DNA from 2 places in the Paenibacillus sp. UMB7766-LJ446 genome. Region 1 is predicted to be linked to the other one. Evidence: riboswitches for the same ligand, from Rfam matches in the RefSeq annotation. Region 1 holds a riboswitch; the other holds the start of a gene.
What was found. Region 1 has a riboswitch for glycine ahead of sdaAB (L-serine ammonia-lyase, iron-sulfur-dependent subunit beta). Riboswitches for the same ligand answer to the same signal wherever they lie in the genome.

Region 1 (5,983 bases):
AGAAGGCACTGGATGAAATTGTGGAAAAAAGCCTGCGTCGCGCTGCACTCTGGGACGAAGTGAAGGACAGACTGAATGAGTCTGCTCTGGCCCTATCAGGTGGACAACAGCAGCGGCTCTGTATCGCTCGCGCGTTGTCGGTGGATCCGCAGATTTTGCTGCTTGATGAGCCGGCATCTGCGCTTGACCCGGTATCTACGGGCAAAGTGGAGGAATTGATCTCGGAGCTCAAGAAAGAGCTGCGGATCGTGATCGTTACCCATAACATGCAGCAGGCGGCACGCATCTCGGATTATACGGCTTATTTTTATCTGGGAAGCATGATTGAACACGGGGATACGGAGCATATTTTCACCAACCCGGACAACCGTCTGACGCAGGAATATATTATGGGACGTTTCGGTTAATTGTTATATTGGATGGAGTAAGAGATAGAGATAGATCTATAGAGATGGAAGGAAGCATAACACCCGGGCGAGACAGTTCGGGGGTTATGCTTTTTTTATGTAATTCTACATATGGAATAGTTTGCCAAAATAAAAACAATCATGCTACGATATTTGTAAGCGCCACCTTTAATTTGATAAGAGAAGGAGATGTGGATCATAACTACCCATAAGATATCCCAAGACATCATGGCAATTGAAATTATTTCGCATTATTCTATAGAAAAGCCATCCGTTTCCTTTATCCGACATAATGAAAATCTAACGTACCAAGTGGTGGATGATGTAACCGGACAGAAGTATTTATTGCGTATACATAAAGCCGCTTTTGCAAGCATGGCGGGCATCCAGCATACACGACCTGCACTGGAAGCGGAGATGAATCTCCTTCATGAATTACGGGCTACCAGCCCATTGCGAGTGCAGACACCTGTACGCAATACATCGGGAGAGTGGGTCACCGTCTGGTTGGACGAAGCGGGAGAAGAGATCTGTTGTACTGTTCTGGAATGGATTGAGGGCAGGGATATCAAACAGGGAGAACGTCTGACGACAGCACAGATTCATGATTTGGGCGTACAGTTGCAGACGCTGCATCAATATGGACGAAGACCAAAGGAAACTCCCAAGCCGCAGGTGGGTTCACAGAAGTCTGAAAGCGGACAGCAGGTGAATGACCGTGAACAGCACATTGGTAAGGCGATGATCCCTGAGTTATATACCGATAGCCCCGCCTTGGATCAAACGGGAGTAAGGCCTGCCTACGGCTCGATCAAAGAGAATCTGGTCATGTTGGAGCAGTTGGAGGAAGGCGTTAGACGTGGCATCTTTACTCCTGAAGATTTCGATCTGATCCGTGAGACGTTTGAGAACATTAACCGGCAACTCGAAACGTATCCTCACACTGCCGAGACTTGGGGAGTGATTCACGCGGATATTACCCGCGGCAATCTGCTGGTGACGGATCAGGGCATATCCATGATTGATTTTTGTTTATACGGTTATGGCTACTATCTCTTTGATGCCGGAGGGGCAGCTACGATTTTCAATCGGGAGGAACGGGATATCTTCCTGTCGGGTTATACGGAGCAGACAGAACCACTGACGAAGCGTGATATTCGGTTAATGGAAGGATTCATGCTAATCTTTACGTTTGGCTATTTCGCATTTCAGATGGAGAATGAGTCAAGGTACGAATGGATGAAAGAGCGAATGCCTCTTATTTGCAGCAAATTTTGCAGACCCTATGTACACAATGAGAGTATCTTCTATGAGTTATAATTTGTGATTTCTGTTGGGTGGGAAGCGCTATGAATAACATTCATGAAAAAAGAGTAGCTTCGAAGATTCCGTCTGGTGGCTGGAAGCATGCCGGATTGCTGCTTGGCGGCGTGGGCATATCCAATCTGGGTGATTTCATATATATTGTGGCGATTAACCTGATGGTGTTGAATATGACACAGTCCCCGGCGGCAGTCGCAGGATTGTGGATTATCTCGCCGATTGCGTCGGTGTGCACGAAGATATGGTCAGGCAGTCTGATCGATCGCTATGATCAGCGACAGTTGATGATTGGTGCCGACATGCTGCGGGCATTGTTGGTAGCGATGCTGCCCCTGATGTCCAGCCTATGGATGATGTATACAGTGATGTTTCTGATCAGTATGTCTTCCTCCATATTTGTCCCTTCCTCTCAGGTGTACATTACCCGGCTGGTACCTGCTGAACGGCGCAAGCGCTTCAACTCCTTGCAAGCCTTAATCAGCTCAGGTGCATTTATTACCGGCCCGGCAGTCGCGGGAGTGATGCTGATTTATTTATCTCCGGCTGCAGCCATTTATGCCAATGCGGTTTCCTTTGCTGCTTCTGCTGTGATTCTATTGTTTCTTCCCAAATTGGGCATTGGAGAACAGAATCAAGGGACGGGAAACAGGCTGACACCTCGGTTGATTGCCCAGGATTGGAGGGCTGTACTGAGCTTTAGCCGGAAGTCGAGCTACGTGGTCGGTATATATGCCCTGTTTCAGATCATTCTGGTGGTCGGCATGTCGCTCGATGCCCAGGAAGTAGTGTTTATCCGTCAGGTGATGAACCTGCCTGAATCGCAGTACGGAGCTTTGATGAGTATCACTGGGATTGGTTATTTGGCAGGTTCCATGCTGGTTTGGCTGTTCGCCAAACATGTGCCGATCCGTCACATGATGGGTGGCGGTGTGCTTCTGGTCGCACTGGGTTATTTACTGTTCGCCCGTTCGTTCTCGTTTGAACTGGCGGCGTTTGCTTTTATTCTGCTCGGTCTGTGCTCGGCACTGGCGAATACGGGCCTGGTTACCTTTTATCAAAATAATATCCCTGTCGATCTGATGGGCCGAGTGAGCAGTATACTTGGACTGGGGTTAAGCGTGCTGCAGGTGGTTTCCATTTTGGTTGCAGGCGTGGTGGCAGAGCAGTTGTCACTTCGTATGGTATATACGGTTGTATCTGGAGTGATGGTGCTTGCAGCGTTGGGATTGTGGGTGACGAGCATGTTTCCTTCCCGAAGCAGGTATTATGATGAACCGGCGAAGCCCAAGGCGATGGTGGGGTGACAGGCAGAAATACGGTAATTCTAGTACAGAATAATGGTTGCCTGAATACCCGAACCGTTCTGTGGATCTTAACATAGATAGTACTAACCACGGATATTGCTCATAGAAAACAAACAAATGTATACGCTTTCTAAATGAAACGCATTAACACATTCATGTGATAAAAGTTTACAAATCGTTGGTTCATCCTGTTTATAAAATGGAAAAAAGTAAATATTCACAAAGAAATCGTTAAGTTTGTTGACACTGATCTTCCGGTCGATTAATCTTAATGAGAAAGTAATAAAAACTTCAATTATCGTTCTGGTACACGATCAGAATGGTTCCATACAAGCGAATGATAGCGAGCGGGAGAGTCCTGGGCATGCCAAGTAAAAAGGCAGCTGTCGGGCACCGAAGGAGCAAGCTGCTACGCACCCGGCGCAGTGGTTAATCTCTCAGGTAAATGTACCATCGTTGGACGCAACTCTGGAGAGTGCGCGATATGCGCCACCCAAGGGGTATATGGTCAAGCAGCACGGTGTGCAGGGGACATTACCTGTGAATACAGGGCATGCATCAATTCGCCGCGCTTCTTATCATGAAACTCTCAGGTATCGAGGACAGAGAGAGGGCCTTAAGGCCTTCTTCTGTCCTTTTTTCATGTCATCATTCAGTAATAAAGGGACATTATGGGTGTAGGTCTGGATGAAAATGACGATTATAAATGGAGGGTTTGCGATGCGTTTTAAAGACGTTTTTTCAATTATTGGTCCGTCCATGACAGGTCCATCAAGTTCACATACGGCTGGAGCAGCAAGATTGGGTCGAATTGCCCGTCAGTGGTTGGGGTGCACGCCTGAACGTGCCCGATTAACGCTGTACGGCTCCTTCGCCGATACGTATCAGGGGCATGGTACGGATCTGGCTTTGATCGGTGGCCTGCTTGATTATGTGACGGATGATCCACGGATTCCGGATGCTGAGCAATATGCAGAGGAAGCGGGTATGGAGGTAGAGTTTTTTACAAGTGGTCTGCCTGCTCCTCATCCTAATACGGTCAAAATTGAGCTGTGGCACGGAGACCGCGAGTGTTCACTAATCGGTGCTTCCATTGGTGGTGGTAGTGTATCGGTACATGCATTGAATGATTTTCGTGTACAGATCAGCGGAGAGTTTCCAACACTTGTGCTGCGCCATTCGGACAAAGCAGGGGTGCTCGCCTCCGTAACCTCCACAATCAGTTCGTCAGGTGTGAACATCGGGTACATGCAAGTGGATCGGAAAGCCCGGGATGGTGAAGCACTGACAGCGATGGAGATGGATGGTGTGCCGAATCCTGAGATGTTAAACCGTCTGCGGTCGCTGGATCATATGCTGGACATTCGCGTGATTGATTTGAAGAGAGGGGTCGAGCCGGATGCGGTTTAAACATCTACATGAACTGAATACCATCTGTACAGCAGAGTCCAAAACCATTGCCGAGCTGATGATCGAAGAGCAGGTTCAGGAGACGAATATCCCGAAAGCGGATGTTGTGCGGCAGATGTCGGATTACTATCAGGTGATGAAGGAAGCTGTGCACAAAGGGCTGACAGAAGATACGACATCACGCAGCGGCTTGACTGGCGGAGACGGTAAAAAAATGGCCGAGTACATTCGTAAAGGCGAGACTTGCTCTGGAGATGCCTCTGCACTAGCCATGGCGTATGCACTATGTGTATCAGAAGTGAATGCATCCATGGGCCGGATCGTAGCGACACCGACTGCCGGTTCTTGCGGCATCATTCCAGGTGTATTTATCAGCTCCCAGGAGCGTTTTGGCTGGAGTGACGAGCATCTGGTGAACGGTCTGTTCTGTGCGGGAGCGATCGGTTATGTCATTGCCAACAATTCATTTATTTCCGGTGCCGAGGGCGGCTGTCAGGCTGAAGTGGGTTCTGCCATCGGCATGGCCGCTGGAGCGATGGTGGAGCTGCGTGGAGGGACGCCGGAGCAAGTGGTTCATGCAGTAGGTCTTGCGTTAAAAAACACATTGGGCCTTATCTGCGATCCCGTCGCAGGCCTCGTGGAAATTCCGTGCATCATCCGTAACGGACTGGGTGCCGTAACCGCGTTGGCTGCGGCCGACATGGCGCTGGCCGGGGTACGAAGTGCCATTCCGTCAGACGAAGTCATTGATGTCATGCTGGAAGTAGGCAGTGCCATGCCAAGCAGGCACCGTGAAACGGCTCAAGGTGGGCTGGCTCAAACACCAACGGGACGGAAAATGATGGAGAAGCTCGCCAAACCGAAGGCAAAGCGTGCAGAGCCTGAGGTTGAAGCGGAGTCTGAGTCCCCTGCTGAAAACAAACCTGAACCCAAGGCATGACAACCATGAACGAACATGAACTGAATTAACTCGGAGTCTGGATCATAAACGTCGATGCTGCTCCCATCTTGATATGAAAGTCGATACGAATTCTTCCTGATGAAGAGGCGTATCGGCTTTTTTTGCTGTTCGAACAAAGAAAAAAATAAATGGGTATTGACGTTTATATATCGATTAGATATATTATTAACTGACATATATCAATATGATATATAAAAAGCTGAGATAACGTAATACAACCTAAGGAGATGAATAAGATGAAACGTGTTTTTCAAACGAGTCTTCTGTTTATGAAAAATGGAGCTACGATTGTCGGCTTGATTACGGCCGTATTATTCCAGGTTTTTTTTAATACCATCTGGCTTAGTGGGTATGATCAGGTTAATGCACGGATGACTCAGCTTGCGGTGACCATTGTGAATGAAGATGGGGCTGAGGCTGAGCCTGTAGCAAAGTCTCTTGCAGCGGGACTTGGTTTTGTGATCAAACCATCCGCATCGATGGAAGAAGCCAGACAGCTGTTAACCGACCGGGATGTATACATGATTATTGAGATTCCATCGGGTTTCATGCAGCAGGCGGGAGATTTATCGCAACCG
Region 2 (5,983 bases), on a different contig from region 1:
CTTCACAGGCTCGGACTCATCCAGCAAAATACAAAGCATGAAGAGTTTACGCTCTTCGGGCGTAAACTCTACATATTCGTTAAGCTCAAGTTGTTGGCGCAATACGGCCAAATCATCGGAACCGGGATCAATTCGAACCCCGGTTCCCGATTTTTTTTCCAATCTCATGCCAAGGGGCTCAAGCCATTGTTCAATCATCTGCAGCTCCCGATGCACAGTACGGGTGCTTACTTTGACCGCAACAGCTATTTCGCCAGCAGTTACCTCATGCGGATGCTCCAGCAGGAACTCCACGATCTCACGCTGTCTCCTTGTAATATTACTCATCAGGAATCGGATTTGAGGCGCTCCACCAGTGCCTCATATTCAGGACTCTTCAGGAAGTTATCGATGGAAATATGCTCTGCATTTGGAGCCACGGATTTGGCCCGGTCTGTCAATGTTTTCTGAGTGATGACGATGTCGGCATCTTGCGGAATCTCACTGATCGCCGTGTTCGTTACAGCGACATCCACACCGGCTGCCTTCATTTTCTTCCGCAGAATCGATGCACCCATGGCACTCGAACCCATTCCTGCATCACAGGAGAAGACAATTTTGTTTATGTCCGTTTTTACGGCCGCAGAAGCAATATCAGCCGCACGGTCAGCTTCCCGATTGTCTTTATCAACGGTGAGGTTACCCGTTTTGCCCTGATTTTTCATGTCTTTCATACGACTGGATGCAGTATCCAGATCTTCGTCATCCTTCTGTTTACCTGTTTTGAGCAGCACAGATGCCACAAGGAAGGAGATGATCGCAGCTACGGCTACCCCTGCAAACATGCCAAGATATCCACCCTTAGGTGTTAACAAAGAGTAAGCAATGATACTACCCGGTGACGGTGCTGAAACCAAACCAGCTCCTGTCAGCATAAAAGTCAATGTACCCGCTACACCACCAGCCATCGCAGCCAGAATCAGTATCGGTCTCATCAGAATGTAAGGGAAATAAATCTCGTGAATCCCGCCAAAGAAATGGATAATTACAGCACCTGGAGCGGAAGATTTGGCTGATCCCCGACCAAAGAAGCAATAGGCCAGCAAAATACCAAGTCCAGGTCCTGGATTGGATTCAAGCATGAATAATACCGATTGTCCCAGTTCTCTTGCCTGATCCGTACCAATCGGTGTCAGAATCCCATGGTTGATGGCATTGTTCAGGAATAATACTTTTCCTGGCTCAATGATCAAGTTGACCAGCGGGAGAAGACCAGCATTCATCAAGGTTTCTACCCCAGCCGATAACACCTTGCTAATCGCTTCAACGAAAGGCCCGATGCCTTTAAGGGCTAGAAGGGCCAAAATCCCACCAATAATACCAGCGGAGAAGTTGTTAACGAGCATCTCAAACCCGGATTTGATTTTGCCATCGACAGCCTTGTCAAATTTCTTAATGACCCAGGCTCCCAATGGTCCGGCAATCATTGCACCTAGAAACATGGGGATGTCACTGCCGACAATAACCCCGATGGTCATAATCGCACCGACTACACCACCACGTTGGCCGTGTACCATGGTACCGCCTGTGTAACCGATAAGTAAAGGCAGCAAATATTTGATCATTGGATCAACCAACAATGCAAAATCTGCGTTAGGGAACCATCCTTTTGGAATGAACAATGCCGTAATTAAACCCCAGGCGATAAATGCACCCATGTTCGGCATAACCATACCGCTCAGGAAACGTCCAAACTTCTGAACGCCGACCCGTATTCCTCCGCTTTTTCCGGACTTTGCGTCCACTGAACTCATACTGAAAACCTCCTCAACATATTAAACCTTAATTCCACTGAATTTTGACACGATGATCCAGACGAACGAAGGTACAAATCTGTAATAAATCTTAATTTCACAACCATATCGTAAATGAAAACGGTATCTTCTACAACGAAATGAAAACCTACTTCCGTCATGAACGTTGATGACAAGATTTAAATTTGAAGGATTGTCCCATTTTGAACCTTGTATAAGGAATGGAACCTGTTATTCCCTTTCCTGTATCATACCCACGAATTACCCCATTTTAATGACAAATAAAATTGTAAATTTATTCAATTTTAATGAGCAGTTTCTATCTCATTCAGGATTGATGATGAAACACGTTAGGGTGTTATTCATTTCATTCAAATAATCTGAAATACTCTAATAACAACGGCAAAAAGCGCAATTGCTCAGCCCGTTACAGGTGAGACAATTGCGCCTAAGTATTCTCCGGATTAGCAGGATTACCATCCGGATCTATAATCAATCGATTCATTCTTTTTAAGTTAAACGGCATTTGGCCTGAGGCTGAAATTCAGTCTCCAGCGGAAAATGCAACCCTAGTTTTATTCCGTATGTTTACGATACGCATCCGCGTTCATCAATGTGGACAATGCCGCTGTCAGATCGCCCTCAACACGGATTTCGATCATCCAGCCTTCTTCATATGGAGAGTTATTAACTAGCTCCGGGGAATCTTGCAATGCCTCATTTACAGCAACAATTGTTCCACTTACAGGAGAAAACAAATCCGAAACGGTTTTGACGGATTCAATTGTTCCAATGCTGTCTTCCGCCTTTACATCCGATTCTAGGTCAGGCAATTCTACAAACACAATGTCACCCAGCTGATGCTGCGCGAATTCGGTAATGCCAATACGTACGGTATCCTCCCCTACGGTCTGCACCCATTCGTGCTCTTCACTGTACAGGAAATCACTTTTCAATTCGCTCATCGATATCCGCCTCGCTTTTCATTAAATGAGTGCATGCGCTTCTTTGACCTTAACCTTTTTCCCAAAACATAGCGTATGATATTTTAGAATCAAATGTCAAGATACCTTACAATTTATTTGATTTTCTTCCTTATATGCCTGTAACTCTATTGGACTCTCTCTACATATAATGGTGAATATTAGAAAAGTAAGCGTACTCTTTAAAAATATACGAACATTATAGAATTATCTTGAAATATCATTCGGATTTTTTGTTGATTTCTATGATATCGTTCTTGACATCAATAGTCGATTCAGGCTTTAATGAGAGTAGTAAATATGTTTATTGGTCTATGCAATACCCGCGGATGAATGTAAAGGGAGAGATTACCCTTGACACCCGAATCAGGGTGCACATGCGGTAACGCCGAAGGAGTAAACCACCGACAAGCGGGAGGTGAATCTCTCAGGCAAAAGGACTTTTACGGGACGCAACTCTGGAGAGCATCTATTCGCCCTGTGTGGGCGTTATGATCACCCAAGGGGAAACCTGCTGCATCATGCGGCGGGGTAACTCTCAGGTACCAAGGACAGAGCCTAAGAATACAGCGTGCTTCTGGCATGCCGGTTCTTTGGCCTGTCCTTTTCCTTTTTCCCAAAAAAACGAAAACAGGTTATAGAGCGGCGCTGCCTATAGCGTCCTTACCTTACTTTTATAATTAATTGTTGATGACAGATTCATTGATCCACGGTTATACACTCGGCCGGTTGACGGCCCATGACGAGGTGATTGGATGTCCGATTTGCTTAGAACCCCACTCTTTCCACTCTATCAGCAGTATGAAGGCGTACGATGCATTGATTTTGGTGGCTGGGAGCTCCCGGTACAATTCAGCGGAATTCAGAAAGAGCATGAAGCGGTGCGAGAACGTGCCGGATTATTTGATGTATCCCACATGGGTGAATTCACCGTACAAGGTGAACACGCGGAAGCTTTTTTACAGCACATGACGACCAATGATGTAACAACACTCGTTCCCGGTCAGGCTCAATACACGTTAATGTGTTATCCGGATGGCGGCGTGGTCGATGATCTGTTGATCTATAAACTGAAAGACCAGCATTATATGCTGGTGGTTAATGCCTCCAACATCGGCAAGGACTGGTCATGGCTGCAGCAGCACATGTCGCCAGGCGTAACGATGACGAATGATTCCGAACAAACGGCGCTGCTTGCCCTGCAAGGTCCACTTGCTGTGGATATTCTCGCAAAGGTGACAGACACTGATGTGTCTTTGATTGAGCCTTTCCGTTTTGTACCTAATGCGAAGGTATGTGGCGTTACATTGCTGTTATCCCGCACCGGATATACGGGTGAAGACGGATTTGAGCTCTATGTTCCTGCCGAACAGGCCGCTGTAGTCTGGAACGGATTGATGCAGGCGGGAGAAGGTTACGGACTCGTTCCGACCGGACTGGGTGCCCGGGATACGCTGCGCTTTGAAGCCAAGCTTCCCCTGTATGGACAGGAACTGTCTGCAACCATCTCGCCGCTGGAGGCTGGCGTTGGCATGTTTGTGAAGCTGAATGCCGGGCCGTTTATCGGACATGAAGCCTTGTTGCAGCAAAAAAATGATGGACCTGCCCGCAAGCTGGTCGGCATCGAAGTGCTGGAGCGCGGTATTCCCCGCCCCCATTATCCGATATACGCCGAAGGCGTACAGATTGGTGAAGTAACCACAGGAACCCAATCGCCTACGTTGAAACGCAATCTGGGGCTGGCCTTGATTGACAGCAAATATGCTGCATTGGGTACCCCGCTGGAGATTGAGATTCGTGGCAAGAAACTGAAAGCTGAGGTCGTGAAGACCCCTTTTCATAAACGGACACGTGCGCCAAAGACACCTACTCAAGGAGCTGATCAAGCATGAGCAAGCACCGCTACATTCCCATGACCGAGCAGGATCAGAGTGCCATGCTGGCAACCATCGGTGTGGAAACAATTGAGGATCTGTTCCATGACATTCCACAGGAGATTCGCTATCAGGGTGAACTGCCTGTTTCCTCCAAACTGGATGAATATGCACTCACACGTCATATGTCAAAGCAAGCGGGAGCCAATGCCAACTTCGAGACACACGCCAGTTTCCTGGGTGCAGGCATTTATGATCACCACGTTCCTTCAGTCATTAATCATGTCATCTCCCGTTCCGAGTTTTATACAGCCTATACACCTTATCAACCCGAGATCAGCCAGGGAGAATTACAGGCGATTTTCGAGTTTCAATCCTACATCTGTGAGTTAACAGGCATGGCTGTAGCCAATGCCAGCATGTACGATGGTGCGACTGCATTCGCGGAAGCAGGCAATCTGGCGGCAGCAGCAACCCGTCGCAAACAGCTGATTGTGTCACGTACCGTGCATCCCGAATCCCGTCAGGTATTGCAAGCTTATGCACATGGCCTCAATCTGGAGATCGTTGAGATTGGGTATCAAAATGGTGTAACAGACTGGGATGCCCTGAAAGCCGCTGTGTCCGATGACACCGCAGCCGTCATGATCCAGAGCCCGAACTTCTTCGGCGCCGTGGAAAATGTAAAACAGGCCGCAGATCTTGCGCATGCGCACAAAAGCCTGCTCGTGGTCAGCGCCAACCCGCTATCGCTGGGTCTGCTGGAAGCCCCAGGCAAGCTGGGTGCTGACATCGTCGTTGGCGACGCACAGCCCCTTGGTATCGCCGCTTCACTTGGCGGCCCAACATGCGGATATTTCGCCGTATCCCAGGCTCATATGCGCCGGATTCCTGGCCGAATTGTAGGCCAGACAACGGACCGCAACGGCAAGCGTGGTTTTGTACTCACGCTGCAAGCACGTGAACAGCATATTCGTCGTGAAAAGGCGACGTCCAACATCTGTTCCAACCAGGCTTTGCTCGCGCTGAGTGCCTCTGTCTATATGTCCATCATGGGTAAACAAGGTATGATCGATGTCGCTGATTTGAATTTGCAAAAGAGCCATTATGCCCTTAACACACTTACCGCAATTCCAGGGGTCTCTCTTACGTTTACTGCACCAACGTTTAATGAGTTTGTTATCCAACTGCCTGAAGCAACAAATGTGGATGCCCTGCAACTGAAATTACTCGATGCCGGCTTCATTGGCGGGTATGAACTTGGAAGAGAGTATTCCGAGCTCGCCGGACATATGCTCATTGCCGTTACCGAACGACGCAGCAAGGAAGAGAT

Region 2: linked by a shared signal. The riboswitch ahead of gcvT (glycine cleavage system aminomethyltransferase GcvT) and the one ahead of sdaAB (L-serine ammonia-lyase, iron-sulfur-dependent subunit beta) in region 1 are both predicted to bind glycine.

What each region holds. Positions count from the first base shown of each region.
Region 1 is NZ_JASOYM010000010.1:151,362-157,344, forward strand. Features, by position in the region: gene pstB (phosphate ABC transporter ATP-binding protein PstB) at 1-407, shown strand, start outside; gene QP794_RS22885 (phosphotransferase enzyme family protein) at 636-1,727, shown strand; gene QP794_RS22890 (MFS transporter) at 1,757-3,034, shown strand; glycine riboswitch at 3,373-3,496, shown strand; glycine riboswitch at 3,501-3,642, shown strand; gene sdaAB (L-serine ammonia-lyase, iron-sulfur-dependent subunit beta) at 3,755-4,444, shown strand; gene sdaAA (L-serine ammonia-lyase, iron-sulfur-dependent, subunit alpha) at 4,434-5,384, shown strand; gene QP794_RS22905 (YhgE/Pip domain-containing protein) at 5,642-5,983, shown strand, end outside.
Region 2 is NZ_JASOYM010000009.1:175,439-181,421, forward strand. Features, by position in the region: gene QP794_RS21725 (BglG family transcription antiterminator) at 1-327, opposite strand, end outside; gene QP794_RS21730 (PTS mannitol transporter subunit IIBC) at 327-1,793, opposite strand; gene gcvH (glycine cleavage system protein GcvH) at 2,369-2,758, opposite strand; glycine riboswitch at 3,106-3,229, shown strand; glycine riboswitch at 3,233-3,333, shown strand; gene gcvT (glycine cleavage system aminomethyltransferase GcvT) at 3,532-4,668, shown strand; gene gcvPA (aminomethyl-transferring glycine dehydrogenase subunit GcvPA) at 4,665-5,983, shown strand, end outside.